DNA from 2 places in the Allocatelliglobosispora scoriae genome. Region 1 is predicted to be linked to the other one. Evidence: riboswitches for the same ligand, from Rfam matches in the RefSeq annotation. Region 1 holds a riboswitch; the other holds the start of a gene.
What was found. Region 1 has a riboswitch for thiamine pyrophosphate ahead of thiE (thiamine phosphate synthase). Riboswitches for the same ligand answer to the same signal wherever they lie in the genome.
Positions count from the first base shown of each region.

Region 2: it holds a riboswitch for thiamine pyrophosphate, as region 1 does, so the genes downstream of both, F4553_RS15385 (ECF transporter S component) here and thiE (thiamine phosphate synthase) in region 1, are expected to answer to the same signal.

Region 1 covers NZ_JACHMN010000002.1:4,101,307-4,115,636, forward strand. Annotated here, with positions in the region: gene F4553_RS24275 (ABC-F family ATP-binding cassette domain-containing protein) at 43-1,689, shown strand; gene F4553_RS24280 (helix-turn-helix domain-containing protein) at 2,020-2,517, shown strand; TPP riboswitch at 2,525-2,633, shown strand; gene thiE (thiamine phosphate synthase) at 2,626-3,222, shown strand; gene thiO (glycine oxidase ThiO) at 3,234-4,322, shown strand; gene thiS (sulfur carrier protein ThiS) at 4,319-4,516, shown strand; partial or broken gene F4553_RS24300 (thiazole synthase) at 4,522-5,274, shown strand; gene thiD (bifunctional hydroxymethylpyrimidine kinase/phosphomethylpyrimidine kinase) at 5,368-6,156, shown strand; gene thiC (phosphomethylpyrimidine synthase ThiC) at 6,153-7,679, shown strand; gene F4553_RS24315 (procyclic acidic repetitive family protein) at 7,971-8,186, shown strand; gene F4553_RS24320 (hypothetical protein) at 8,739-9,857, opposite strand; gene F4553_RS24325 (uroporphyrinogen-III synthase) at 9,913-10,998, opposite strand; gene nirD (nitrite reductase small subunit NirD) at 10,995-11,327, opposite strand; gene nirB (nitrite reductase large subunit NirB) at 11,324-13,795, opposite strand; gene F4553_RS24340 (FAD-dependent oxidoreductase) at 13,792-14,330, opposite strand, start outside.
Region 2 covers NZ_JACHMN010000002.1:2,164,427-2,178,756, reverse strand. Annotated here, with positions in the region: gene recO (DNA repair protein RecO) at 1-669, shown strand, start outside; gene F4553_RS15410 (isoprenyl transferase) at 679-1,488, shown strand; gene F4553_RS15405 (DUF1345 domain-containing protein) at 1,666-2,319, shown strand; gene F4553_RS15400 (cupin domain-containing protein) at 2,402-2,854, opposite strand; gene F4553_RS15395 (energy-coupling factor transporter transmembrane component T family protein) at 2,970-3,725, opposite strand; gene F4553_RS15390 (ABC transporter ATP-binding protein) at 3,722-5,062, opposite strand; gene F4553_RS15385 (ECF transporter S component) at 5,067-5,645, opposite strand; TPP riboswitch at 5,745-5,848, opposite strand; gene F4553_RS15380 (permease) at 5,927-6,940, shown strand; gene F4553_RS15375 (TIGR03943 family putative permease subunit) at 7,068-7,805, shown strand; gene F4553_RS15370 (acyl-CoA dehydrogenase family protein) at 7,882-9,777, shown strand; gene F4553_RS15365 (YcxB family protein) at 9,832-10,356, opposite strand; gene F4553_RS15360 (Fur family transcriptional regulator) at 10,432-10,818, opposite strand; gene F4553_RS15355 (metal ABC transporter permease) at 10,815-11,708, opposite strand; gene F4553_RS15350 (metal ABC transporter ATP-binding protein) at 11,705-12,502, opposite strand; gene F4553_RS15345 (metal ABC transporter substrate-binding protein) at 12,499-13,392, opposite strand; gene F4553_RS15340 (antibiotic biosynthesis monooxygenase family protein) at 13,547-13,876, shown strand; gene F4553_RS15335 (hypothetical protein) at 13,890-14,330, shown strand, end outside.

The sequences.
Region 1 (14,330 bases):
AACGAGTCGCGGGATGGGTGCCTGATCAGGCAGGATGCGGCCGTGGGTTATGTGGATGTCTCGGGTGTCGGCTACGTGCTGCCGGATGGTCGCCAGCTCTTCTCGGAGGTCTCGTTCCGGGTGGGCGAGGGCGCCAAGATCGCGCTCGTCGGTCCCAACGGCGCGGGCAAGACGACGCTGTTGCGGATGGTCGCGGGCGACCTGCCGACCAAGACCGGCGGCATCGCGCGCGCCGGTGGCCTCGGTGTCATGCGCCAGTTCATCGGCATGATCGGTGACGACACCACGCTCGCCGACATGGCGCTGTCGCTGGCTCCGCCGACGGTCCGGGCCGCGGGCGAGCGCCTGGCGAAGGCCGAGCGCGCGATGCAGGCCGACCCGACCGAGCGGGCCCAGATCGCCTACGCCAACGCGCTCACCGCGTGGGGAGAATCCGGGGGGTACGACGCCGAGGTGCTCTTCGACACCGTGAGCATCCTCGTGCTGGAGCTGTCGTGGGACGCCTGCCGCGATCGCCCCGTTCGCACCCTCAGCGGCGGCCAGCAGAAGCGGTTCGCCCTGGAGATGCTGCTCCGGGGCCCCGAGGAGGTGCTCCTGCTCGACGAGCCGGACAACTTCCTCGACGTGCCCGCGAAACGCTGGCTGGAGCAGCGCCTGCGCGAGTCGACCAAGTCGGTGCTCTACGTCTCCCACGACCGGGAGTTGCTCAATCAGACCGCCGACCGGGTCGTGGCGGTCGAGGGCGGTTCGGCCTGGATCCACCCCGGTGGCTTCGCCAGTTGGCACGACGCCCGCTATGTCCGGCACGAGAAGATGGAAGAGAACCGTAAGCGCTGGGATGAGGAGCACGAGAAGCTCCGCCAGCAGATGCTGATGTACAAGCAGAAGGCCGCCTACAACTCCAAGATGGCCTCGCGCTACCAGTCGGCGATGACGAAGCTGGAGAAGTTCGAGGAGGCCGGTGCTCCGTCGCTGCCGCCGAAGGACCAGGAGATCAAGATGCGCCTCGCCGGCGGACGGACCGGCAAGCGCAGCGTCATCTGCGAGCAGCTGGAGCTCACCGACCTGACCTTCCCCTTCGACCTGGAGCTCTGGTACGGCGACCGCCTCGCCGTCCTCGGCGCCAACGGCACCGGCAAGTCACACTTCCTGCGGCTGCTCGCCCGGGGCGGGACCGACGGAGTCGAGTCGTCCGTCGACGGCGGCAAGCACACCTTCGTCCGGCACGAGGGCAACGCGCGGCTCGGCGCCCGGGTGAAGCCCGGTCACTTCTCGCAGACCCACGACCGGCCGGAACTCGTCGACCGCACGCTGGTGGAGATCCTCTGGCGCGGCGACGACAACCGGCAGGGCATGGACCGGCACGAGGCGATGCGCAAGCTCGACCGCTATGAGCTCGCCACGCAGGGGGACCAGAAGTTCGGCACGCTCTCCGGCGGTCAACAGGCCCGGTTCCTGGTGCTCATGCTGGAGCTGTCGGGGGCCACGCTGCTGCTGCTCGACGAGCCCACGGACAACCTCGACCTCGCCTCGGCCGAAGCGCTGCAGGAGGGGTTGGCGAAGTTCGAGGGCACGGTGATCACGGTGACGCACGATCGCTGGTTCGCGAAGTCGTTCGACCGGTTCCTGCTCTTCGCCACCGATGGTGAGGTCACCGAGACCCCGCAACCGGTCTGGGATGTCCGCTAGCCGGACCTGACGGCACCGCCAACCTTCATCGGCCTCGGGTCGGTCGTCGTTCACGGCGATCACCCGGGGCCGATCGCCGTCCACAGCCGGCAACGGGTTGTCCACATGCGGCGCGAGGGAGCGCACGCCCATCACCTAGCTCGCGCGACGCTTTGCTCTGCTTACACCTGCGCATCACCGGGAATGTCCGGACTTAGCCGGTGATGCGTCCGTGTAAGCAGAGCAAAGCGCGGCGCAGACTTACCCGGAGACCGCCGGGTGAGCTGTGGATATCTCCTGAGTTATCCACAGCCGATGGTGAACCTCCGCAAATATGGCGATGCTGTTGGCGTGCCGAGAAGCCAGCCCGCGATTCCGATCTGCCCGCCCTTCCCGATCTCCGGGATCCTGCGGGCGGCGCGGCGGCGCTCCGACCTGAGCCAACGCGAGCTGGCCCGGGCCGCGAAGGTCTCCGCCGCGACCGTCGGCCGGTCCGAGTCGGGCACGATCCTGCCGAGCATCAACACCTTCGCCACCCTGCTGGCAGCGGCCGGGTTCTTCCTGGCGGTGGTCGATCCGGACGGCAACGTCCTGCAGCCGATGAAGACGAGGGACGACCTGCGCGACGGCGCCGAGCGGCTCTACCCCGCGCACCTCGACGTCATTCCTGATCCCGAGCCGGGCGAGTGGTGGGCCGACATCTACGGGCTGGCCAGACCGCCCGAGACCTTCTACCGCGACCGGCGCAGGCGGGACTATCAGCGGAGGTTGAGCCAGTGGCAGGTCCGAGTCTCGAAGCACCGACACCTGCCGGAGCCACGGTTGCATCATTACCGCGATGCGCCGTAGGCTCCGGCAGGTAACCCACGGGAGTCCGGTGCACCGGGCTGAGAGGGGGCTCTGTAGCCCCGACCGTCGAACCTGATCCGGATCATGCCGGCGCAGGAAGGATTCTCGATGGATATTCCGCGGCTTCATGTCGTCACCGACTCGCTGGAGATAGCGCGAGCGGCGCTCTCCGCAGGTGCCCCCCTCATCCAGGTGCGCGTGGCTGACGACGTCACCGACCGGGAGGCGTTCGAGCTCTCCGTCAAGGTAGCGCACGAGTGCGAGGCCCGCGGTGCCGTCTGCCTGATCAATGACCGGCTCGACGTTGCGCTCGCGGTGGGGGCGACCGGTGCCCACGTCGGTGCCGACGACCTGCCGATCGAGGTGAGCCGCCGCATCCTCGGCGATCGGGCCGTCCTCGGTGCGAGCGCGCGTCGGCCCGGACGGGCGGCCGAGGTGCTGGAGCACGCCGACTACCTGGGGTGCGGGCAGGTAAATCCGAGCTTCACCAAGGACGTTGCGGCTGCCGTGATCGGGCTGGCCGGGCTTGCGGAGGTGGTGGCGGCTGCCGGGCGTACCCCTGTGATCGCCATTGGGGGACTGACCGTGCGGGACGTGCCGGCGGTGCTTGCGGCGGGCGCGCACGGGCTGGCCGTGATCGGCGCGATCCGCGACGCGGCCGACCCGGCGCGCGCGACCGCCGAGCTGCTCCGGGCACTGGGGTGACGGGCTCCGGCGTGACCGGGGTCGATGTCGTGGTGCTGGGAGCGGGGCCGATCGGGCTCGGCATCGCCTGGCAGTGCGCGCTGCGCGGCTGCTCGGTGACCGTGCACCACGACGGCAGCCTCGGCGCGTGGCACGCTTCGGCGGGGATGATCGCACCGGTGGCGGAGGCGACCTTCGGGGAGTCGCCGCTGACCGCGCTGCTGGTCGAGTCGACGCGGCGCTGGCCGGAGTTCGCGGCGGCGCTGGGGCGGGAGATCGGCTACCGGGAGTGCGGCTCGTTGATGGTGGGCCTGACCGGCGACGACCATGCCGAGATCCAGCGATCCGCGTCCTATCAGGAGAGTCTCGGGCTGCCCGTCGAGCGGCTCAGCGGCGCCGGGTTGCGCTCGCGGGAGCCGATGCTCGCGCCCCGGGTGCGCGGCGGTGCCTTCGCGGGCATCGACGCGCAGGCCGATCCCGGCCTGCTGCACTCCGCGCTGCTCGCCGCGTGCCGGGCGGCGGGGGTGCGGTTCCAGGACACCGGCGCGCAGCGGCTGGCCGAGGTGATCGACCGGCGCCCGGCTGTCGTCGTGGTCGCCGCCGGGACCGGCACGGCCGCGCTGCTCGATCTTCCGATCCATCCGGTACGCGGGGAGACGCTCCGCATCCGCCTCACCGAGGAACCCCTGCGACACATGCTGCGTTACATGGTCCGCGGCATCGTCGACGGCCGGCACGTCTACCTCGTGCCCCGGGCGGGCGGCGAGATCGTGATCGGAGCCACCTCGTCCGAGGAGACGCTGACCCAGCCGACCGCCGGAGGGGTGCACACGCTGCTGCGGGACGCGTTCATGCTGCTGCCGGAGCTGGAGCGGGCGGCCTTTGAGGGCGTCCGGGTCGGGTTCCGGCCCGGTACGCCGTCCAACGCGCCCTACCTCGGTGAGCTGCCGCCGCGCGACGGGGTGCGGATCGTGGTCGCCGCCGGGCACTACCGCAACGGGATCGCGCTCACCCCGATTACGGCGACGGCGATCGCGGAGCTCGTCACGACCGGGCGTGCCCCCGCGGAGATCACGGCGTTCGGGCCGCCCTCCGCTGATCCGAGAGGCGTTGCGGAGTGATCTGGATCAACGGTACGGAGTCCGAACTCGGGAACGGCACGACGGTCGCGACGATCGCGGCTGAGCTGGAGCTGCCGGAGCGGGGCGTCGCCGTCGCGCTCAACGGCGAGGTCGTGCCCCGTGGCGGCTGGCCCGCCGCGGTGCTCCGTGACCACGACCGCCTGGAGATCCTCACCGCGACGCAGGGCGGCTGATCATGATGGACACGTTGGCGATCGGCGACGCGAAGCTCGGCTCGCGCCTCATCCTCGGCACGGGCGGCGCCACCAGCCTCGATGCGCTGGAACGGGCGATCACGGCGAGCGGCACCGAGCTGGTGACCGTTGCGCTGCGCCGGTTCGGCCACCACACCCACGGGCTGCTCGGACTGCTGGAGCGGCTCGGTGTCGGCGTGCTGCCGAACACGGCCGGCTGCTACACCGCGGCCGACGCGTGCTGGACCGCCCGGATGGCGCGGGAGGCGTTCGCCACAGACTGGATCAAGTTGGAGGTGATCGGCGACGAACGTACGCTGCTGCCCGACGGCGTCGAGCTGCTGCGCGCGACCGAGGAGCTGGTCGCCGACGGGTTCACCGTGCTGCCCTACACCAGCGATGATCCGATCCTGGCCCGGCGGCTCGCCGACGCTGGTGCCGCCGCGGTCATGCCTGCGGGGTCGCCGATCGGGTCCGGTCTGGGTGTCGGCAATCCGCACCACATCGCGCTCATCCGCGAGATGGTGAGCTGCCCGGTGATTCTCGACGCCGGGATCGGCACGGCGAGCGACGCGGCGATCGCGATGGAGCTCGGGTGCGATGCCGTCCTCGTCGCCAGCGCCGTGACCAGGGCAATCGAGCCAGAACTCATGGCCGGGGCGATGCGCCACGCGGTGATCGCCGGTCGGCTGGCACGGCTCGCGGGCCGCATCCCGCGCCGGTTCCACGCCCACGCGTCCACGTCGGAGAGTGGCCGCGCCGTCTGGGAAACCGCCGCCTCTCACGCCCCAGCGGCGGCGGTTTCCCAGGTAGCCATAGGCGATCATGATTGAAGATGCAAGGGTGAGCTCATGACTCCTCCCGTTGCCCTCACCATCGCCGGCTCCGACGCGAGCGGCGGTGCCGGAATCCAGGCCGATCTCAAGGTCTTCGTCGCGTACGGCTGCTACGGCGCCAGCGTGATCACAGCGCTGACGGCACAGAACACGCTCGGCGTGCACGATGTCTTCGCCGTACCCGGCGCGGTGGTCGGCACGCAGCTCGCAGCGGTCCTCGACGACCTGCCGGTGGCGGCGGCGAAGGTCGGGATGCTCGGATCGAGCGAAGCCGCCGCGCAGGTGGCGGCGCGAGCGCGCAACGGCGCCTTCAAGCACCTCGTCATCGACCCGGTGCTGGTCTCGTCGACCGGCCAGCGGCTCGGCGTGCGGGGGGCGATCGAGCGGCTGCTGCCCTACGCCACCGTCGTCACCCCCAACCGCGAGGAAGCATCCGCGCTGCTGGGCTGGCGGGTGGAGACGCCCAACGACATGGCCGGCGCGGCGGCGCAGCTCTCCAACAGCAACTCGACCTATGTCGTCATCACCGGCGGAGATCTCGGCGGTCCCGATTCGGTGGACGCGATCTGGACGCCGAAGGGTGCGCAGTTCCTGCGATCCCGGCGAGTCAATACCCGCAACAACCACGGTACGGGCTGCACGTTCTCCGCCGCGATCACCGCGATGCTCGCCCGTGGCGAGACCGTCGACAACGCCGTGCGCCGCGCCAAGGACTACGTCAGCCGAGCGCTCGCGGGCGCCATGGACTGGAAGCTCGGCGCGGGGCCGGGACCGCTTGATCACAACGAATGGGGACCGTCATGAGGAACAAAGTCTACGTTTCGGAGCTCCGGGTGCCGTTCGCCGAGGTGGAGCTCGCCGACGGCAACGCCCCGGTGCGGCTCTACGACACGTCGGGGCCGACAGATTTCGAGCAGCTGCCGCGGAAGGACTGGGTGGCGGCGCGGGCGGCGGCAGGCCTGCCGGTGACGCAGTTGCAGTGCGCACGGGCGGACATCGTCACCCCCGAGATGGAGTTCATCGCGATCCGCGAGGGCTTGCCCGCCGAGGTGGTCCGCGCCGAGGTCGAGGCCGGTCGAGCGGTGATCCCGGCCAACATCCACCACCCCGAGCTCGAACCGATGATCATCGGTTCCCGTTTCCTCGTGAAGATCAACGCCAACATCGGCACCAGCGCCGTCACCTTCGACGTGGCCGAAGAGGTCGAGAAGATGCGCTGGGCGACCAGGTGGGGCGCCGACACCGTGATGGACCTCTCGACCGGCCCGTCGATCCACGCCACCCGCGAGGCGATCATCCGCGCGTCGGCCGTCCCGCTCGGCACCGTCCCGATCTATCAGGCCCTCGAAAAGGTCAAGGGCGACCCGCTCAAGCTCACCTGGGAGATCTTCCGGGACACGGTCATCGAGCAGGCCGAGCAGGGCGTCGACTACATGACCGTGCACGCCGGGGTACTGCTCGCGCACGTACCGCTCGCCGCCGACCGGGTCACCGGCATCGTCTCGCGCGGCGGCTCGATCATGGCGGCCTGGTGCCTCGCCCGCCACGAGGAGAACTTCCTCTACACGCACTACCGCGAACTCTGCGAGATCTTCGCCCGCTACGACATCACCTTCTCGCTCGGCGACGGGCTGCGGCCCGGGTCGATCGCCGACGCCAACGACGCGGCTCAATTCGCAGAGTTGCGTACGCTGGGCGAGCTGACGTCGATCGCGTGGGAGTACGGCGTACAGGTGATGGTCGAGGGCCCCGGTCACGTGCCGATGCACAAGATCAAGGAGAACGTCGACCTCCAGCAGGAACTCTGCCACTCCGCGCCGTTCTACACCCTCGGGCCGCTCACGACGGACATCGCACCCGCGTACGACCACATCACCTCGGCCATCGGCGCCGCCATGATCGCCATGTACGGCACCGCGATGCTCTGCTACGTCACGCCCAAGGAGCACCTCGGGCTGCCCAATCGCGACGACGTGAAGGCGGGGGTCATAGCCTACAAGATCGCTGCTCATGCCGCCGACCTCGCGAAGGGTCACCCGACGGCGCAGGCCTGGGACGATGCGCTCTCCAAGGCCCGGTTCGAGTTCCGCTGGCAGGATCAGTTCAACCTGTCGCTGGACCCGGAGACCGCGCGGTCCTATCACGACGAGACGCTGCCCGCGGAGCCGGCGAAGACCGCGCACTTCTGCTCGATGTGCGGGCCGAAGTTCTGCTCCATGAAGATCAGCCATGACCTGAAGGAGTATGCGGCCCAGGGGATGCGTGCCAAGTCCGCTGAGTTCGTTTCTTCCGGGGGGCAGGTCTACCTGCCCGTGGTCGCTGGGTGATCGTCTCCACGCCGGCTCGGGCGGCGTGTTCAGCGCCACCGTGACCGAGGGGTCGAGCGGGCCCATGATCGCGCTGTTTCCCGGAAGCAGTCCCTTCACCGTGCCCCGGTAGGGCTTGCTTCCGGGAAGTAGCGCGATCATCGCCGAGCCCTGGGCCGAGCGCCCTACGCCCGACCCGTCCCTGCCCAGCGCTGGGTGGGGTGGGGTGGGGTGGGCGTGCTGTAGGTGCTCGCCGGGCCCATGATCGCGCTGTTTCCCGGAAGTAGCCCCTTCACCGTGCCTCGGTAGGGCTTGTTTCCCGGAAGCAGCGCGATCATCGCCGAGCCCGAGCCCGAGCCCGAGCCCGAGCCCGAGCCCGAGCCCGAGCCCGAGCCCGAGCCCGAGCCCGAGCCCGAGCCCGAGCCCGAGCCCGAGCCCGAGCCCGAGCCCGAGCCCGAGCCCGAGCCCGAGCCCGAGCCCTGCGCTGGGTGGGGTGGGGTGGGGTGGGGTGGGGTGAGCGTGCTGTAGGTGCTCGCCGGGCCAATGATCGCGCTGTTTCCCGGAAGTAGCCCCTTCACCGCGCCCCGGTAGGGCTTGTTTCCCGGAAGCAGCACGATCATCGCCGAGCCCGGGGCCGAGCACCCCTCCCGCCCTGTCCGGGCCCCGCGCTGGGGGTTGGTGGGGCGAGGCGAGGCGAGCGCGCTGCACATCCTCGCTCCGCACTTGATCGCGCTATTTCCGGGAAAGTAGCCCTTCGTCGTGCCCTGGTAGGGCTTGCTTCCGGGAAACAGCGCGATCATGGAGCGTCGGCCTGTGAAGGAGCGGCGCGAGCAGACACGCGTGCCGCCCGTCACACTTTTCTCGCCGAGCCCTTGATCGTGCTATTTCCCGGAAGCAAGGCCTTCCACGCTGCTCTGATCGGCCAGAATCACGGAAATAACGCGATCTTGCGCCGCCGCACCGCACCGCCGCACCGCACCGCCGCACCGCCGCATAGCGCCGCCGCACCGCGACGCCGCACCGCGCCGCCGCACCGCACCGCACAGCGCCGTCGCATCGCGGCACAGCGCCGCGGCGAGGTCAGGGCTTGCCGTGGCGGGGGCGGCGGGACGTCGGGGGCAGGGACTCCGTTGTGGACTCCGTGAGTGCCGGATTCGGCAGATCGGCCGTGGGCTCGTCGCGGCGCAGGCTGCGCAGGGCGCTGTCGCGAGCGCTGCTCTCACTGGAACGGCGCTGCCGGGGCGGCATCGGACGGTCGCCGGAGGAGTCGGTCAGCCCGGAGACCCAGCCGACGTGCTCCGCGTCCCGCTCGGAGACGGGGATCTCCGCGGTGATCGTGGTCCCGTCGGGCCGGATCGGCCGGACCGGTCGCTCGGGGCGGAGTTCCGGCTCGTCGGAGCGCGACGGCCATACGCCGACGATGAGCGAACCGAGCAGCCCCGCCCCGACAGCGATCATCGCCGCGAGCCACGGCCGGTGCTGGTAGTCGCCCTGCCCGGGACCGGCGATGGCGTAGGCGAAGCCGATCAGCGCGGGCCCGACCGAGCCGCTGATCGCGACGACCGCGCGGTGGTGGTCCTGTCGGCGTGCCGTGAAGCTGGTCGCGATGCCGATCAGACCGGCGATGACGGGCAGCGCGAAGGGGACGAGGCTGTTGCCCAGCGAACCATCCGTGTGGACGACGCCGAGCTGCGGTGCCGCATCGGGTTCCAGTCCGACGGAGGCGCCGAAGAGCAGCCAGCCGACGGCGATGGTGGCGATCGTGTTCCAGCCGAAGGACCGGTGCGAGAGCACGACGATCGCGGCGAGCAGGCCGATCGCGGTGCCGACTCCCATCGTCACGGCGGCGAGGAAGACCGGATCTCCGCTGGGGAGTTGGGCCCGCCGGGCCTGGAGCAGCGCGGGCGCGAGGGCGGCGGCGGTGCCGATCGCGGCGGCGAAGGCCGACGCGACCCGCGCACCGAGTCCGGCGCCTGGGAGGTGATGTCGGGCGGCGACGGCCCCGGCAACGGTCCCAGCGAGCACGGAGAGGCCCGCAAACCAGACGAGCCACACCAACTGCGAGCTCCACGTATCGATCGTCTCGTGGGCGTCGCTGAGGTGGACGGCTCCGGTGGCGGCGGCGAGGCCGAGCTGTGCGAGGCCGACGAGCGCGGCGAACCAGGCCGCTGTTCCGACCACACGTCCCCAGGTCTTCATGGCGGGCAGGTTATGCGCAAACGGCCTCTTTGCGCTACCCGAGAGCACGGAGACTTCAATCGACGGGCAACCGGTAGCCGCGCTTGACGACGGTCTGCACGAACGCGGGACCGCCCAACCCGGCGCGGAGCCGCGCCACGGCCATCTCGACGGCGTGCTCGTCGGCACCTCGGGGCAGCGACGGCAGCAGCGCGGCCCGGGAGAGCACCCGGCCCGCGCGGTCGGCGAGCGCCCGCAGCACCGCCATCGGGGCCGGTGCCAACGGTTTCAGCTCGCCGTCGACGACTGCGGCATGACCGCGCAGGACCACCTCGTGCCCGGCGACCTGGATGGTGACCGCGCGCTGCGGCAGCTCCTCGGCGAGCAGCCGGACGAGGGCACCGAGCCGGGCCCGGGCCGGTGCGATCACCGGGATCTCCAGCGCCTCCAGCGGAGCCGCGGTGACGGGTCCGACGCAGGCGGCGACGACATCGCTGCGCAAAGCGGCGATCACCGAGTCGCGGGCCGGTCCGGCGGCGTCGAGCAGGGCACCGACCGCCGGTGACGAGGTGAAGGTGACCGCGTCGATGAGCCGGTTGTTGATGAGGTCGACGAGCCGGTGCAGCGGGGCGGAGTCGATCGGGGGTGCCCAGCGGTAGACGGGTACCTCGATCACCTCGGCACCGGCCGCCCGCAGCGCGGTGCAGAACTCCGGCTGCTGGTCGCCGTGGAGCTGGGCGGCGATGACCTCGCCGCCGACACCTCGGGCCATCAGGTGGAAGAGCACCTCGTCGCAGCTCTCCGAGTCGGGCGACCACTGGTCGTGCAGCCCGGCCGCGCGGACCGCGCCCCGGGCCTTGGGTCCCCGCGTCACCAGGTACGCCTGGGAGAGCGCGCTGCGCAGCGAGTCGCCCAGCCCCCAGCCCTCGGCGGCCTCGAGCCAGCCGCGCATGCCGATCCCGGTGTTGGCGATGACGATGTCCGGCGGGCGGGCCACGCAGCGCCGGGTGGCGTCGCGCAGTTCCGCGTCGTCGGGCAGCGGCACGATCCGCAGTGCCGGGGCGATCACGACTCGGGCGCCACGGCGTTCGAGCAGCGCGCCGAGTTCGTCGCGCCGCCGGTCGGCCGTGACGCCGATGGTGAAGCCGGACAGCTCACTCACGTGGTCACGCCGATCTCGACGGCACCGTCACGCAGCCGGATGGGCCATGTACGCACACTGACGCCCGGCATGTCCAGGCACTCGCCCGTACGCAGGTCGAATGCCTGCTTGTGCATGGGCGACGCGACGATCGGCGCCTCACCCCGGGACCCGACGATCCCGCGCGAGAGCACCGATGCCCCGCTGATCGGGTCCTTGTTGTCGATGGCGAACAGCGTCCCGTCGTAGGTCCGGAAGACGGCGACGGCGTCCCCCTCGACGAGGGCTGCGACACCGCGCTCCGGCTCGAGGCGCTGCTCGGGACAGACATAGATCCATGCGTTGGTCATGACGGCATCCCCAGGAGAATCGGCTGCTTGCGGACCGGGATGTGCTGGCCACGTTCGACCTCGAACGTGATGGAGGGGTCGGGGACCTCGGGGGCGTTGACGAAGCTGACGAAGCGGGAGCGGCGCTCGGGGTCCTCGATCGTCGCCTTCCACTCGTCCACATAGGAGCTGACGTGCTGCGCCATCGCCCGGTCGAGCTCCTCGGCGAGGCCGAGCGTGTCGTGCACGATGACGTCGCGCAGGTGCTCCAGACCGCCCTCCAGGGCTTCGAGCCAGGCGGCCGTGCGCTGGAGCCGGTCGGCGGTGCGGATGTAGTACATGAGGAAGCGGTCGATCGTCCGGACCAGGTCCTCGGTGCTGAGATCGCTCAGGAACAGGTCGGCGTGGCGCGGGCGGAAGCCGCCGTTGCCGCCGACGTAGAGATTCCAGCCCAGCTCGGTGGCGATGATGCCGAAGTCCTTGCTGCGCGCCTCGGCGCACTCGCGGGCACAGCCCGAGACCGCCGACTTCAGCTTGTGCGGCGAGCGCAGCCCGCGATAGCGCAGCTCCAGAGCGATGGCCAACCCCACCGAGTCCTGTACGCCGTACCGGCACCACGTGTCGCCCACGCAGGACTTCACCGTGCGCAGCGCCTTGCCGTAGGCGTGCCCGGACTCGAAGCCCGCGTCGACGAGCCGCTGCCAGATCTCGGGGAGCTGCTCGACCCGGGCGCCGAAGAGGTCGATCCGCTGCCCGCCAGTGATCTTGGTGTAGAGGCCGAAGTCGCGGGCCACCTCGCCGATGACGATCAGCTTCTCCGGCGTGATCTCCCCGCCCGGGATGCGCGGCACCACCGAGTAGGTGCCGTCACGCTGGATGTTGGCGAGGAAGTGGTCGTTCGTGTCCTGCAAAGCCGCCTGCTCGCCGTCGAGCACGTAGCCGTTGGTGAGCGAGGCGAGGATCGAGGCGACGACCGGCTTGCAGACGTCGCAGCCCCGGCCCTGGCCGTGATCGGCGATGAGCTGCGAAAACGTCGTGACCCGGCGGACCCGGATCAGGTCGAAGAGCTCCTGCCGGGAGTAGGTGAAGTGCTCGCAGAGCGCCGTCGACTGCTTCACGCCGCACTCGTGCAGCAGCTGCTTGAGCGCCGGTACGCAGGAGCCGCAGGTCGTGCCGGCCCGCGTACAGGCCTTGATCGCGGGGACGTCGTCGGCACCGGCGCTGATCGCCAGTGTGATCGCGTCCTTCGTCACCGCATTGCAGGAGCAGATCTGCGCCGAGCCCGGCAGCGTCACCTTCGTGCCGTCCCCGGCCGGTGCCAGCAGCGCCAGCGGCGGTCCCGGCAGCGGTCCGCCCAGCGCCGCCCGCAGCAGCGGATAGGCGGTGGCGTCGCCGACCAGCACCCCGCCGAGCAGGGTCTTGGCGTCATCGGAGAGGAGCAGTTTGGCATAGGTGCCGTTGGCGCCGTCGTGGTAGACGACATCGAGTGGACCGTCGAGCACCCCGAAGCTCGCCACGTCGACGCCGAGCAGCTTGAGCTTGGTGGCGGTGTCGGGGACCGCCATCGAGGCGTCGCCACCGAGGAGCCGGTCGGCGACGACCTCCGCCATCGCGTAGCCCGGAGCCACCAGCCCGTAGCAGCGGCCCTGGTCGCCGTCGAGGGCGAGCGCGGCGCACTCGCCGATCGCCCAGACCGCGTCGTCGGCGGTCCGGCAGGCGGAGTCGACGAGGAAGCCGCCCCGGGGTCCGAGCTCCAACCCGCCGGTGGCGGCGAGCTCGTCGCGGGGGCGGATCCCGGCCGCGACGACCACCACGTCGACCGCGAGGGTGCCGCCGTCGGCGAAGACCATGCCGTCGACCGTGCCGTCGGCACCGGCGGTGATCGTGGCGCAGGAGCGCCCCGTGTGCACGCTGACGCCGAGCCGCTCGATGTGCTGCTTCAGCACGCCACCGCCGCCGTCGTCGACCTGCAGCGGCATCAGCCGGGGCGCGAACTCCACGACGTGCGTGGCGAGCCCGAGCAGGCGCAGCGCGTTGGCGGCCTCCAGCCCGAGCAGTCCGCCGCCGAGGACCGCGCCGACCCGCTTGCCCGAGCAGTAGGCCCGCAGCGCCGACAGGTCGTCGATGGTCCGGTAGACGAAGACGCCGGGCAGGTCGGCGCCGGTGATCGGGGGGACGAAGGGGCGGCTGCCGGTGGCGAGCACCAGGTGGTCGTACCCATAGTCGGCGGCCGGGGTCGTGACGACCCGGCGGCCGCGGTCGATGCCGAGCACCGGCTCGGCGAGGCGCAGCTGCACCGGCTCGGGGACCCCGCCCAGGTCGAGCTCCTCGCCGTCGAAGAACGACGTCAGCCGGACCCGGTCATAGGCCCGCTGGCGCTCCTCGGCGAGCACCGTGATGTGGAACTCGGATCCGGTGTCCCGGGCCGTCAGCGCCTCCGTGAAGCGCTGCGCGACCATGCCGTGCCCGACGACGACGATGCGTTTCATGAGGCGACTCCCTGAGTGGCGAGCCAGCCGAGGATGCCGCCGACCGCGTCGACGCAGCTTCCACAGCCGGTGGTTGCTCTGGTGCAGGCCGCGACGTCGGCGATGTCGTGCGCGCCCCCCTGCCAGGCGCGGATGATCGCGCCCTTGGTCACGGTGTTGCACTGGCAGACCGTGGCCGCGTCCGGCATCAGCGCCGGTGTGACGGCCTCGACCGCGTCCGAGCCGCCGAGCGTCCGGCCGAGCAGCAGCGCCCGGCGGTCGGCGGGCACCTGGGCGCCGCGGTCGAAGAGCTGGATGACCTGCCCGACGCTCGGGTTGTCGCCGAGCAGCACCGCGCCGGTGACCCGCCCGTCGCGGATGCGCAGCCGGGCATAGGTACCCCGGCTCGGGTCGGCGAACCGCAGGTCCTCGGTGTGCGCCGAGCAGTCGTCGCCGCTGAGCGTGCCCATCGCGGCGAGGTCGATGCCGGTCGCCTTCAGCCGGGTGATCAGCGGGGCGGCTCGATAGATCGCGTCCGGGTCGGTGCCGGTGAGGA
Region 2 (14,330 bases), 1.9 Mb from region 1:
ACCCTGCTCACCCGCAGACACGGCCGGATCAGGGCTGTTGCCCGGGGCGTCCGCAAGATGACCTCGAAATACGGTGCCCGGCTCGAGCCCTTCGGCCACGTCGACGTCCAGTGGGCGCAGGGGAGCGGGCTGCACACGGTCTCCCAGGCGGAGGGGATCAGCCTCTTCGGCAAGCACTTCGTCGAGGACTACTCGCGTTACACGACGGCGTCGGCGATCGTCGAGACGGCCGAGCGGTTGAGCCCGGAGGAGGGCGAGCCGACGCTGCGGCTGTTCCAGCTCACGCTGGGGGCGCTGCGGGCGCTCTCCGTCGGCGATCACGCCACCAGCCTGGTGCTCGACGCGTTTCTGCTGCGGGCGATGGCGGAGGCGGGCTGGGCACCGGCGCTCACCGCCTGTGCGGTCTGTGCCAGCCCGGGCACGCACCGGGCTTTCTCCGTACCGGCCGGGGGTGTGGTGTGTTCCAACTGCCGACCGCCCGGCGCGGGCCATCCCAGCCCGGCCACCCTCGACCTGATGATCGCCCTGATGGGGGGCGACTGGTCGGTCGCCGACGCGGCCGCGCGCGCGGAGGGGCGGGAATGTAGCGGACTTGTGGCGGCGCACTTGCAGTGGCACCTGGAAAGAGCGCTACGCTCGCTGCCGTTGGTTGATCGAGGAGAGCGGTAAGCAGTGATTATGTCCCGGCAGTCCGTGAGGGCACCGAAGGCGCCAGTCCCGCACGTGTCCGGCGCCCGTCCGCCCGCGCTGCCCAAGGATGCCCTGCCCAAGCACATCGCCGTCGTGATGGATGGCAACGGCCGCTGGGCCAAGGACCGTGGCCTGCCCCGGACCAAGGGCCATGAGCAGGGCGAGCACTCACTCTTCGACGCCATCGAGGGCGCGATCGAGCTCGGCATCCCCTACCTGTCGGCATATGCCTTCTCGACGGAGAACTGGAAGCGGTCGCCCGAGGAGGTCCGCTTCCTGATGGGCTTCAATCGCGACGTGATCCGGCGGCGCCGCGACCAGCTCGTGGAGTTGGGTGTGCGGGTGGTCTGGTCGGGGCGGCGCGGGCGGCTCTGGAAGAGCGTCATCGACGAGCTGGAGACGGCGCAGGCGATGAGCAGGCACAACTCGACGTTGACGCTGCAGTTCTGCGTCAATTACGGCGGGCAGGCCGAGATCGCCGATGCCGCAGCCGCGATCGCCCGCGATGTGGCGGCCGGGCGGGTCAAGCCTGACAAGATCAATGAAAAGCTCTTCTCGCGCTACCTCTACCACCCCGAGGTGCCCGAGGTGGATCTCTTCCTGCGCCCGTCGGGGGAGCAGCGCACCTCCAACTTCCTGCTGTGGCAGAGCGCGTACGCCGAGATGATCTACCTCGACGTGCTCTGGCCGGATTTCGACCGCCGCCACCTGTGGTATGCGTGCGAGCTCTACGCCCAGCGTGACCGCCGCTTCGGCGGCGCGCTGCCAAACCCGGTCGCGCCAGCGATCGGGTCATGACACAGCTCGGTCGCGCCAGCGATCGGGTCATGACACAGCCCGGTCGCGCCGGCGATCGGGTCATGACACAGCCGGGTCGTGCCGACCATCGGGCCATGACGCGGCCGGTCGCGCCGACCATCGGCTAGCATTTCCGTCGTCCGGGACAAACCGGACACAGGGTGCACGGGGGTGGTCATGTCGCAGACGATCGCCACCGTCCGACGGCAGGTCGGCGCGCTGATCTTCCGGGCCACCGAGGTGGTGCTCGCCGTCGGCGGCTTCGCCTTCACCGTCTTCGGCGGCGACACCTCCGAGTCCCAGGTGCTGTTTCTGCTGCTCTGGAGCACCGTCGCGATCACCTATCTGATCATCGGCGGTTTCCGGATCCGGCGGCAGCGCCTCAGCGATCCGAATGTCCCCGAACCGGCGCCGCCGCAGTGGAGCGCGGTGCTGCTCGGCCGCCGCTTCAGCTTCTTCTTCACAGCGGCCGCCAGCCTCACCGGTCTCGGTGCTGCCCTCGATGTCCTCGGCGACTCCGACAAGGACGAGTACACATCGCTCATCACCGGCCTCGGTGTCGTCGTGATGGTCGCCGCGTGGATGCTGCTGCACCTCGGCTACGCGCGCTTTTACGCCCAGTGGACCGAGTGGCGGTTTCCGGCCTGCCCGCACCCGAACGTGGTGGACTTCCTCTACTTCTCGTTCACGCTCGGGGTCTCCTTCGCCGCGTCCGACGTCGAGGTGCAGAGCCGGGCGCTGCGCTGGCACGTGATGGTGCACAGCGTGATCAGCTTCTTCTACAACGCGATCGTGCTGGCGATCGCGGTCGGCATCGTGACCGGCAAGTAGCGCACAGCCTGTAGCCCCGGTCTCGCAAGATCGCCGCAACTCTTGAAGAGTTGGTCCCATACATCGCGCGTGATCGCGAGCGCTACAGCGAGGTCGTGTTGTAGCGCGCTCGGAGTTCGGCGAGGTCGGCCGGGGTCGGGACGTGGCCCGACATGACCATCTCGTGGACGTCGCGGAAGTAGGCCTCATAGCCCGCGGGCCGGAACAGGCCGATCAGCTTCGCCTCGGCGTCGGAGGTGTTCCGGAAGCCGTGCGCCACCCCGCTCGGTACGGAGACCGTGCCACCCGCACCCACCACCCCGACCGCCGGTTCCCCATCCGTGACCAGGTCGAACGTCACCTCGCCGGTGATGATGACGAACTCCTCCGCGTGCCCGTGATGGATGTGCGGCGAAGCGCCGGTGGAGCCTGCGGGCAGCGTGAACTCCACGATGGAGAGCTCACCGCCGGTGTCCTCGCCGCGCAGCCGGATCAGCACCTCGTTGGTGACGACCATGAGCCGTTCGATCGGACCTGGATGGATCACAGCAGTCATGCCGTGATGATCCCACCGACCGGAGGAGCGGGGCCGACCCGTCTTAGGACCAACTCTTGAAGAGTTGCGGCGATCTTGGGCAGGCGAGCGGTGGGCCAGCGGTGGTCAGCGGTGGTCAGCGGTGGGTGATCAGGGCCACCGCTGCCGCCAGTACGGTGCCGGCGGCGAGGAAGAGCCAGTCCGACCGGCTGAACGGCATCGGGCGCGCCACGCTGCGGGGCAGCCCGGCGTCGAAGCCCCGGGCGTCCATCGCGGTCGCGAGCCGGGTGCCCCGCCGGATCGCGCTGACGAGCAGGGTGAACGCCGTGCTCGCGAAGGTACGCAACCGGGCGATCGGATTGAGCCCGGCATCGATGCCGCGCGCCCGCCGAGCCATCGCGATCAGCCGCCACTCGTCGCTGAAGAGCCCGACCAGTCGAAACGCTGCGAGCGCACCGATCGCGAACCGGGGCGGCGCCTTCGCGTGCTGCATCAGCGAGTCGGCGAGGTCGGTCGGGTCGGTGGTGCTGAAGACCAGGACGCTGGGCAGCGCGACGGCGATGAGCCGCAGGGCGAGCGAGACGGCGTTGTCCAGGACCGTGGTGGTGATGAGCAGCGGGCCGACGTGCAGCAGGACGTCGCCGGACCGGTCGGCGGCGAAGAGCGCCAGGGAGAAGATGACGGTGGCGGCCCCGAGCAGCGCGGGCCAGGCGCGCCGGAGCAGCGTCCACGGCGCGATGCCGAAGAACGGCGAGAGCAGCAGCGATACGCCGATCACCAGGCCGAGGGCGAGCGGGTCGCGGGAGGTGAGGACGGCGATCGACAGGATCAGCACCGCACCGATCTTCGCGACCGGCGCGCGCCGGGCCAGCGGTGCCCGGGTGCCGGTCATGACTGCCGCGCCGGAAGGGCCAGGTGGCGGTCGGCGAGCGATCCGACGACGTCGGGATCGTGGGTGACGGCGACGATCGCGTGGCCGTCGTCGCGCAGCCCGGCGAGCATGCCGATCAGCTCTGTCCACGTACGACGGTCCTGCCCGAAGGTCGGCTCGTCCAGGATGAGCGTCCTCGGCCGCGCCGCGAGCGCCGTCGCGACGGAGAGCCGCCGCGCCTCGCCACCGGAGAGGGTGAACGGGTTGGCACCCGCGAGGTGGGCCAGGCGCAACCGCTCCAGCAGCTCGTCGACGCGTTCCGGCGCGGTGCCGCCGAGCGCCAGCTCCGCCCGTACGGTCGTCGTCGCGAACTGGTGCTCCGGGTTCTGGAAGACCGACCCGATCCGCTCGGCCAGGAGACGCGCGCGCCAGCGCCGCGGTTCCCCCTCGGGGGTACGCACCACCCCGCCGCTCGGCTTCGTCAGCCCGCCCAGGGCCAGGGCCAGGGTGGACTTGCCGCTCCCGTTGGGCCCGGTGATCGCCAGCGCCTCGGCGGCGTGGATCTCCAGATCGGCGTAGGTGATGTCGCGGATCCGCAACGCCGATGTCGAGATCACCGTGTCGCCGGGCGTCGTCCGGCTGGGAAAGACCGGCACGGACCGCCCCGGCACCCAGACCCCGTCGGCGGCGAGCTCGTCGCCGAGCGGGCCGTCGAGCAGGGCGGGCGGGCCGTCCGCGCGAACTCCGCCACCGGGGCTGAGGACCACGACGCGGGTCACGAGCTCCAGCACCTCGGCGATGCGGTGCTCGATCAGGACGACGGTGGTGTCGGCGTCGACCGCGTCGCGCAGCGCGGCCCGGACCAGCGCGGCACCGGCCGGGTCGAGGTTGGCGGTGGGCTCGTCGAGGAGCAGCACCTCCGGACGGGGGGCGAGCGCTCCGGCCAGCGCCAATCGCTGCTGCTCGCCGCCGGAGAGGCTGTCGGTGGACCGGTCCCGGCCGTAGGGGAAGCCGACCCGGCCGAGCAGCTCGTCGACGCGGGGCCACAGCTTCTCGACGGGCCAGCCGAGGTTCTCCAGGCCGAAGGCGACCTCGTCGCCCGCGCGGGACATGACGAGCTGCGCCTGCGGGTCCTGGAAGACGATGCCGGTGTGCCCGGCGACGGTCAGGGTCCCCTCGGACTCGCCCGAGTCACCGGGGAGCAGCCCGGCCATCGCGTGCAGCAGTGTGGACTTTCCGGCACCGGAGGGGCCGAGCAGCAGCACCCGTTCGCCGCGAGCGATCCGCAGGTCGACGCCCCGGATCGCCCACGCACGACGGCCGGCGTGACGCCACCCGTACCCCTCCAGTGTTATCAAGGGTTTAGACCAGCTCGCGTGAGCGGCCCGACGGGAAGCGGTCGAGCACGCCCGCGGAGGACAGTCCACGGGTGAGGCCGAGGCCGCCGAGGCCGGCGATGACGATGGTGCTGGCGATGACGAGACCGAAGTAGGTGACCTGCCAGGAGACCTGCCAGTCGGCGTACCAGTAGAAGAGGTCGAGCCCGGCCGCCGCGGCGCCGGTCAGGACGGAGGCGAACGCGGCCTGGGGGAGGCCGAATTTCTTGTAGCCGGACGCGGCGTAGCCGAGCTCACCGGCGAGGCCCTGGGCCAGGCCGTACCAGAGAACCGTGATGCCCCAGCCGGTCCCGAGCAGTGCCGACACCGTCGCGGCGATGAACTCCGTGTAGAGCGCGGCGCCCGGCTTCTGGATGATCAGCGGAGCGAGGACGGCGGGCAGCAGCCACACCCCGTAGATGAGGGCGGCGGCGGGCTTGAAGGTGCCGAAGAGGACCTCTCCGGGTCCGTTCCAGAGCAGGCCCCAGGCCCAGAAGATCACGCCGAAGACGACGGCGAGGATCGAGGCGACGACGATGTCGACGGTGCGCCAGCGAGTGTTCATGATTTGCTCCAGGTTCGAGGGGTGCGGAACCAGGAGAAGACGCACGCCATGTCCGGATTATCCTGCTGACGGAGTCAGCCGGAGATCAAGACATGGCGCGATAACTGAGAATCGACTCCCTGCGCTGGCATTACCCAGATCAGGTTCGAGGGTCTGCGGCTGGTGCCGCACTCTCAGCGCTTCGCGCTCCCCTGTCGGATGTTCACTTGTGCCGCGAGACTACACCCGCTCGCGGGCGGTAAGTTGTGTCGGTCGGCACATCGAAGGGGCGAGATTCGACCGTGGCACTTCTCGAAGCACCCCCGCGGGGCACCGATGCCCAGCCGCCGCGGCGTGGCCTGTTCGACGGGCGGATCGGCTCCGTCGAGGTGCTCGCCGTCGTGCTCGTCCTGCTCGTCGTCTTCCGCTCGCGGGTCGCCGATCTCCTCTCCGGCCCGCAGATGTCGACCTGGACCACCGTCTTCGTCTCGGTGATGCTGCAGGCGACACCGTTCCTCGTCTTCGGGGTGGCGCTCAGTGCCGTGATCGCGGTCTTCGTGCCACGGTCCTTCTGGGCGAAGGCGCTGCCCAAGCACCCGGCCCTCGCCGTACCGGTCGCGAGCTGCGCGGGGGTGATCCTGCCCGGTTGCGAGTGCGGCTCGGTGCCGATCGCGGGCTCGCTGATCCGGCGCGGGGTGACTCCGGCCGCCGCGCTCGCGTTCCTGCTCGCCGCGCCCGCGATCAACCCGATCGTGCTGACGGCGACGGCGATCGCCTTCCCCGGCAAGCCGGGCATGGTGGTGGCGCGCGCGGTCGTCAGCCTGATCGTGGCGATGGTGATGGGCTGGCTCTGGATCCGGCTGGGCAAGGCCGAGTGGATCCGGATGCCCGCCCGGCCCGAGCTCGACGGGCTCTCCAAGCCCCGGGCCTTCTGGGCCGCGTGCCGGCACGACATCATCCACGCCGGGGGCTTCCTGGCGCTCGGTGCCGCTGCCGCCGCGACGATCAACGTGGTCGTGCCGGAGCGGTGGATGCTCACCGTCGCCGACCAGCCGGTGCTCTCGGTGCTCGTGCTGGCGCTGCTCGCGGTGCTGCTCAGCATCTGCTCCGAGGCGGACGCGTTCGTGGCGGCCTCGCTGTCGCAGTTCTCGCTGACGGCGCGGCTGGCGTTCCTCGTGGTCGGGCCGATGGTCGACCTCAAGCTGATCTCCATGCAGGCCGGGGTCTTCGGCCGCCGGTTCGCCGCCCGGTTCGCCCCGACGACCTTCCTGGTCGGCGTCGGTCTGGCCGGCCTGTACGGCTGGCTGTTCCTATGACCAAGATCGGCGCAACTCTTCAAGAGTTGGTGTTACTCGCGCCCCGCGCGATAACACCAACTCTTGAAGAGTTGCGCCTACGCGGTGAGCCGACAGCTCGCCGCTGCGACACGAGAGCGGGTGCACCGTGAATCGGCAGGCTCAGGCTGTGGTGATGGTGCTGCTCGGCGGGGCGATCCTGAAGGTCACGCTGATCGGCGACGTCTACCTGCGGTATGTGAAGGAGGGGTTGCGGCCCTTCCTCATCCTCGCCGGGATCGTGCTGCTCGCGGCTGCGGTGATGACGCTCTACTACGAGTTCCGGCACGGCACCGTCGTGGACACCGAGTGCGCCGACCACGATGACGAGCACGACCACGCGAAGCACGCCGAACCGAAGGCCGGATGGATGATCATCGGGCCGGTACTCGGGCTGCTGCTCGTGGCGCCGCCCGCGATGGGTGCCTACGCGGCCGGCCAGGCGGGGACCGCCCTCTCCGCCGTCGCCGAGTCGGACTTCGCACCGCTGCCCGCCGGTGATCCGGCCGAGATCAGCGTGCTCGACTACGCCTCACGGGCGATCTTCGACAACGGCGTCTCGATGAGGGGCCGGCAGGTCAAGCTGACCGGCTTCCTCACCACCGGCGCCGACGGCCGGCAGATCCTGGCCCGCATGATCCTCTCCTGCTGCGCCGCCGATGCCCGGCCGATCAAGGTCGCCTTCGCCGGGGACGGACCGACCGGGCTCGCCGACGATTCGTGGGTCGAGATCGTGGGTAGCTACAGCGACAAGGTGTCGGTGGACGACGTCAACGGCGAGAAGATCCCCTTCATCGACGTGGCCGAGTGGCGACAGGTCGACGCGCCCAAACAACAGTACGAGTAGACGCTCACCGATACGGCCCTACCGACGGGTAAGGGGCGGCGGTAGGGTGGTTGAAGGACCCTACCGGGGGTGTGCGATGACCGCTACAGAGCAGGCACCTACGCACGTCGACGCGGCACAGGCCAGGCAGGTCGCCGAAGCCGCCCGCGAGACCGAATGGCGCAAACCGAGCTTCGGCAAGCAGCTCTTCCTGGGCGACTTCCGGCTCGACCTGATCAATCCGTGGCCGCAGTCCGACGCCGAGCACCAGCGCCGGGCCGACGAGTTCCTGCCCAAGCTCGAAGCCTTCCTCGCCGAGCACGTCGACGGGGCGCAGATCGAGCGCGAGGCGTGGATCCCCGACGAGGTCTTCGCGGGCCTCGCCGAGCTGGGCGCCTTCGGCATGAAGATCGCCCCGGAGTACGGCGGCCTCGGCCTGTCCAACCTGCACTACTGCCGGGCGCTGGGGCTGGCGGGATCGGCGAGCGCTGCTCTCGGGGCGCTGCTCTCGGCGCACCAGTCGATCGGCGTACCCCAACCGTTGAAGGAATTCGGCACCGAGGACCAGAAGCGGCGGTTCCTGCCGCGCCTGGCCCGGGGTGAGGTCTCGGCGTTCCTGCTGACGGAGCCGGACGTGGGTTCGGACCCGGCGCGGTTGCAGACGACCGCGACCAAGGTCGAGGGCGGCTACAAGCTCAACGGCGTCAAGCTCTGGGCCACCAACGGCACGGTCGCGACCCTGCTGGTGGTGATGGCGAAGACCGGCAAGTCGATCACCGCCTTCATCGTGGAGTCGGAGGCCGACGGCGTCACCGTCGAGCGGCGCAACGCCTTCCTCGGCCTGCGCGGCCTGGAGAACAGCGTGACCAGGCTGCACGACGTCTTCGTCCCGGATGAGGACGTCATCGGCGGTGAGGGCCGAGGCCTGCGGATCGCGCTCGCCACGCTCAACACCGGCCGCCTCTCGCTGCCCGCGATGTGCGTCTCGGCCGGAAAATGGTGCCTCAACGTGGGCCGCCGCTGGGCCGCCGAACGGGTCCAGTGGGGCGCGCCGGTCGCCGAGCACGAGGCGGTCGCGAGCAAGCTCGCCTTCATCGCGGCCACGACCTACGGCATGGAGTCCATGGTGGACCTGTGCTGCATGCTCGCCGACGACGACCGCAACGACTTCCGCATCGAGGCCGCGATCAGCAAGCTCTACGGCTCGGAGAAGGCCTGGACCGTCGCCGACGAGCTGATCCAGATCCGAGGCGGGCGCGGCTATGAGAGCGCCACCTCGCTCGGTGCGCGGGGGGAGAAGCCGCTCGCCGCCGAGCAGCTCCTGCGCGACCTGCGGATCAACCGGATCTTCGAGGGCTCGACGGAGATCATGCACCTCTTCATCGCCCGCGAGGCGGTCGACAAGCACCTCGCCGTCGCGGGGGACATCATCGACCCCAAGGCACCCCTGGGCCGCAAGGCGAAGGCCGCGCTGCGGGCGGCGGGCTTCTACGCCCGCTGGCTCCCCACGCTCGTCGTGGGTCGCGGCACGTTCTGGGGCTTCAGCTCCTTCGGCCCGTTGGCGACCCATCTGCGGTACGCCGAGCGCGCCTCCCGCCGCCTCGCCCGCTCCACCTTCGCCGGGATGGCCCGCTGGCAGGGGAAGCTGGAGCGCAAGCAGGGGTTCCTCGGTCGGGTGGTCGACATCGGCGCGGAGCTCTTCGCGATCAGTGCCGTCTGCGTCCGGGCGCACCACTCGGGCAATCCCGCCGAGGTGGAGCTGGCACAGCTCTTCTGCAGCCAGGCGAGGCTGCGCGTCGACGACCTCTTCCACGCGTTGTGGCACAACACCGACGCCACGGATGCGCGGGCGGCGGCCTTGATCACCGAGGGCCGATACGACTTCCTGGAGTCAGGCGTGCTCCCGCCCCCGGACCAGGGCGAATGGGTCTCGACCTGGCAGCCCGGCCCGTCCGAGCTCCCCGACGTCCGCAGGCGCCTCCCGCACGTCTGAGCTGCCACCGCAAGATCGCCGCAACTCTTCAAGAGTTGCGGCGATCTTCATGCTTCATGGGGTCCAGGACGGGGTCGCGTCGTGTTCGTTGAGGAACATCGCGGCGGGCAGGCTGCGCTGCGGCAGGTGCCGGATCAGCGTGACGGTCTGCTCGGTGGTGAGCGCCGATCGGGGCACGTCCCAGAACTGCGTCTTGCCCACCCGCAGGATCAGCGCCGCGTCGCAGAGGTCCACGGAGGTGAAGACGCTCCAGGCGAACTCGCTGCTCGCCGTCTCCGACCGGTAGACGACCGTCTCGTCGTCGAAGGTCATCGCCTGCGGGGCGTACCAGTGGGGCGGCATCCGGCGGCCGGCCCGGCCTGCGGTCAGCGCGGCGAAGAGCAGCAGCAGCGCGCCGACGTATGCGAAGACGGCGCCGACGAGAGGGCTGTGCAACGTCTTCGTGACGAAGAACGGCACCGACAGCAGGATGAGCGCCGAGCCCAGCACGACGCGCAGCCCCGTGACCCGGCGGCACAGGTATTTGAAGAGCGCAACCGCGTAGGCACGGTCCCGGGTGAAGGTGAGCTCGATTCGCATGATCGCAAACCTTAGTGCGTCCGCCAGTGGCCCGCTGGCCGCGTTGCCCGCGACCAATGGGCGTGCGCCCTACGATCAGCGGCAGTTGGCGCAGGTCCCGAAGATCTCCAATGTGTGCGACAGGTCCGCGTACCCATGATCGGCGGCGACCTTGTCTGCCCAGTGCTCCACCGCCGGACCCTCGACCTCCACTGTGGCCCCGCAGCTGCGGCAGACCAGGTGGTGGTGGTGCGTGTCCGAGCAGCGGCGATAGAGGTGATCCCCGCCCGGCGGGCGCATCACGTCGATCTCCTCGGCATCGGCGAGCGCCTGCAGCGTGCGGTAGACCGTGGTGAGACCGATGCTCTCGCCCCGGTCCCGCAGCATCGCGTGCAGCTCCTGCGCGCTGTGGAAGCCGTCGACCTCGGTGAGCAGTGTCGTCACGGCAGAGCGCTGGCGGGTCGACCGCATCGGTGACGTCATCGGGTTAGCACCACCTCGGGAGGTTCGCATTCGGCCGGGAGCTGGCCGCCACGACGGCGTCGGGCACTGCGAACGATAGCCGAACAGACCGCCACGATGATAAATAGCGCGATCGCCACCAGCACCACGGTCGCGCCGGGTGCGGTGTCGGTGGGGCCGGAGATGACGATCCCGGCGACCCCGCTCACCAGCCCGAAGACCATCGCCAGCCCCATCGTGGAGCCGAATCCGCGGGTCACGAGCTGTGCTGCGGCGACCGGCACCACCATCAGGGCGCTGACGAGCAGCAGTCCCACGGCACGCATCGCCGTGGTGACCATCACGGCCGTGGTGATGGCGAGGACGAGGTTGAGGGTGCGGACGGGCAGGCCGGCGACTGTGGCGTACTCCTCGTCCTGGCAGATGGCGAAGAGCCAGGGCCGCAGCCCCAGACCGACCGCGAGCACGACGGCGCCGAGGATGACCATGGTCCACAGGTCCGAGGTGGTGATCGTCAGCGGCGAACCGAAGAGATAGGAGCTGAGGTTGGCGTTGGTCTTCGACAGCGCGATGAGGAAGACGCCGCCGGAGATGCCGCCATAGAAGAGGATCGCCAGTGCGATATCGCCCGACGTGCGGGAACGCTGCCGGATCAGCTCGACCGCGGTGGCGCCGAGCGCGGCGATGATCACCGCCCAGAGGATCGCCGAACGCTGCTGCTCGGGGCGGGGCTGCCCGGCCGCGACGAGCAGGCCGACACCGACGCCGGTGAGCGCCACGTGGCCGATGCCGTCGCCGATCAGCGACAGCCGCCGCTGCACGAGATAGATGCCGAGCGCGGGCGCCGTGAGCCCGGTGATCGCCGCTCCGATCAGGGCGTGCTGCATGAAGGCGTAGGAGAAGATGTTCACCGGTCACCCCAGATGTTGGCGGGCGTCTGCGGGGCGTGGGGGTGCACGTGGTCGTGGTCCGGGTGCGCGTGGTCGGCGGTCGGCTCGGGCACCGCGCCGTCGTGGGCGATCCCGCCGTCGTGGACGACGAGCGCCCGGGTGATGAGCGGCCGCAGCGGGCCGAGCTCGTGCGCGACGAGGATCACCGTGCCGAGCGTCCCCTCGGGGCGGGCGCCGCCGGGGTGCCAGCCGTCGGCGACGAAGTCGCGCAGGGCGCCGGCGAAGGCGACCTGGCTCGCCGCGTCGACGCCTGCCGTCGGCTCGTCGAGGATGAGCAGCTCGGGCTCGCCCGCGAGTGCCCGGGCGATGAGCGTGCGCTGCTGCTGGCCGCCGGAGAGGTCGGCGACGGGGTCGCGGGTGCGGTCGGTGAGCCCGACCGCCTCGATCGCGGCGGCGATGGCGGCCCGGTCGCGAGCGCTCTGCCACCTCAGGCCGCGGCGCGCGAGCCGGCCCGCCGCGACGACTTCACCAACCGTCGCCGGTACGCCGCCCCCGGCCCCCAACCGCTGCGGGACGTATCCCACCCGGGCCCACTGCCGGAACCGCTTCTGTGGTGTGTCGAAGAGGCGTACCTCGCCCGACGCGAGCGGCACGAGCCCCAGCGCCGCCCTGATCAGCGTGGACTTGCCGGACCCGTTGGCGCCGAGCACCGCGACGACCTCGCCCGCCGAGACCGTGACATCGACGCCCCGGAGCACTGGGCGCTCGTTGTAGGCGACCACCCCGTGCGAAATGCTCAGGACCGGCTCGCTCACGAGCACCCCAGCGCTTCGCGCAGGGTGGTGAGGTTGCTCCGCATGATCGAAATGTAATCCCCGCTGGAACCCTGCTCGAGCCCTTCGATCGGATCGAGCACGGCGGTCTTGGCGCCGACCTCCTTCGCGATCGTCTCGGCGATCTTGGGGCTGACCAGCGTCTCGAAGAAGATCGTGGTGGCGCCGGTGGACCTGGCGGCGGCCGCGACCTCGGCGAGGCGCTGCGGGGTCGGCTCGATCTCGGGGTCGAGCCCGGCGAGGCCGATCTGCTTGAGGTTGTAGCGGTCGGCGAGGTAGCCGAAGGCCTCATGCCCGGTGACGATCGCCTGGCGCTGGCACTTGCTCAGCCCCGTCGCATACTCCATGTCGAGCTCCGCGAGGTCGGCGTGCAGCTTCGCGGCCCGCGTGGTGTAGTCGGCGGCGTGCGCCGGGTCGACCTCGCCGAGCCGCCGGGCGAGCGCGTCGCCGATCGTGGCGAGCCGGGTCGGGTCGAGCCACAGGTGCGGGTCCTTCGCCGGGTGCCCGTCCTCGTCGGTGCCCTGCAGCCGGGGCACCAGGGCGCCCACGTCGAGGGAGTGGTCGGCGGCCTCGGCCTTGACCGCGGTGTCGACCGCGGGCTGGAACCCGTCGAGGTAGACGACGAGCTTGGCGTCGTGCACATCGGCGAGCTGGCGGGGGGTCAGCTCCAGGTCGTGCGGCTCGGCGCCGGGCTGAGCCAGTGTGGTCACGCTCACGGCGTCACCGCCGATCCGCTCGGAGATGAAGGCGAGCGGGTAGAACGCAGCCGTTATGGCGACCTTGTCGGAATCTGCGGGTGTGCCGGAGGTCCCGCAGGCGCTGACCAGACTGAGCGTCAACGCGGCGGTAAGGCAGGCGAGGAGGCGTCGCATGAGTTGTACTCAACCGTAAATGAGAATGATTGTCAAAACCGTTGCGACCCCAATTCGCGTTGATCAAGGGAAGACTCGCCGCAAATCGGGCACCCGGGATGGCGAGTCTTCCCTTGATCAACGCGAATTAGTGGGGGCAGGAGAGGATAGGAGCATGCTGGTGATGAATCGGTTTGTGATCGACGGCGGCGAGAGCGCGTTTGTGGAGCGCGCGCACGCGGCGCTTGCCGCGTTGGCGGCTCGGCCGGGGTATCTGCGGGGCGAGCTCACCCGCTCGCTGGACGAGCCCTCGTCGTGGTGTCTGCTGACCGAGTGGGAGTCCGTCGGGGCCTATCGGCGGGCGCTGGGCGGGTTCGATGTGAAGATCACCGCGACGCCGCTGCTCGCCGAGTCGCTCTTCGAGCCGTGCGCCTACGAGAGACTCGCCTCCGCGCTGCCCGGCGGAGAGGTCACCACGCGGGGCAGCGATCGTGCGGATGTCTGATTAGATCGACGTCATGAGCGAGACCCCACGCGTGCCCGTCCCGGCGGGCCCCGGCGCGCAGCCGCCCTTCGCCGTCGCACCGACCGAGGGCAGGTCCACCCGGCTCTGGTGGGGGCTCGGCGCCGGTGCCGTCGCCCTGGTCCTCTGCCTGGGCGGTGGGGTCGCCGCGCTGATCGGGATCACCGTCACCCTCACCGGCGCCATCCAGGAGCAGGGCAAAGTGGTCGTCGGCCACTACCTCGACGCGCTGCGCGACGAAGATTATTCCGACGCCTACGCCCTGCTCTGCAACAATCTCCAGCAGGAGGAGACGAAGGCCCAGTTCACCAACCGGGTCGACGGGGAGCCCCGCCCCGCCACCTACACCCTGGGTGAGCTTGATCTCCAGGCGCTGGAGCTCCCCGCCGACATCAAGTACACGGACGGCAGCACCGATTCGGTCCGCTTCCGGCTG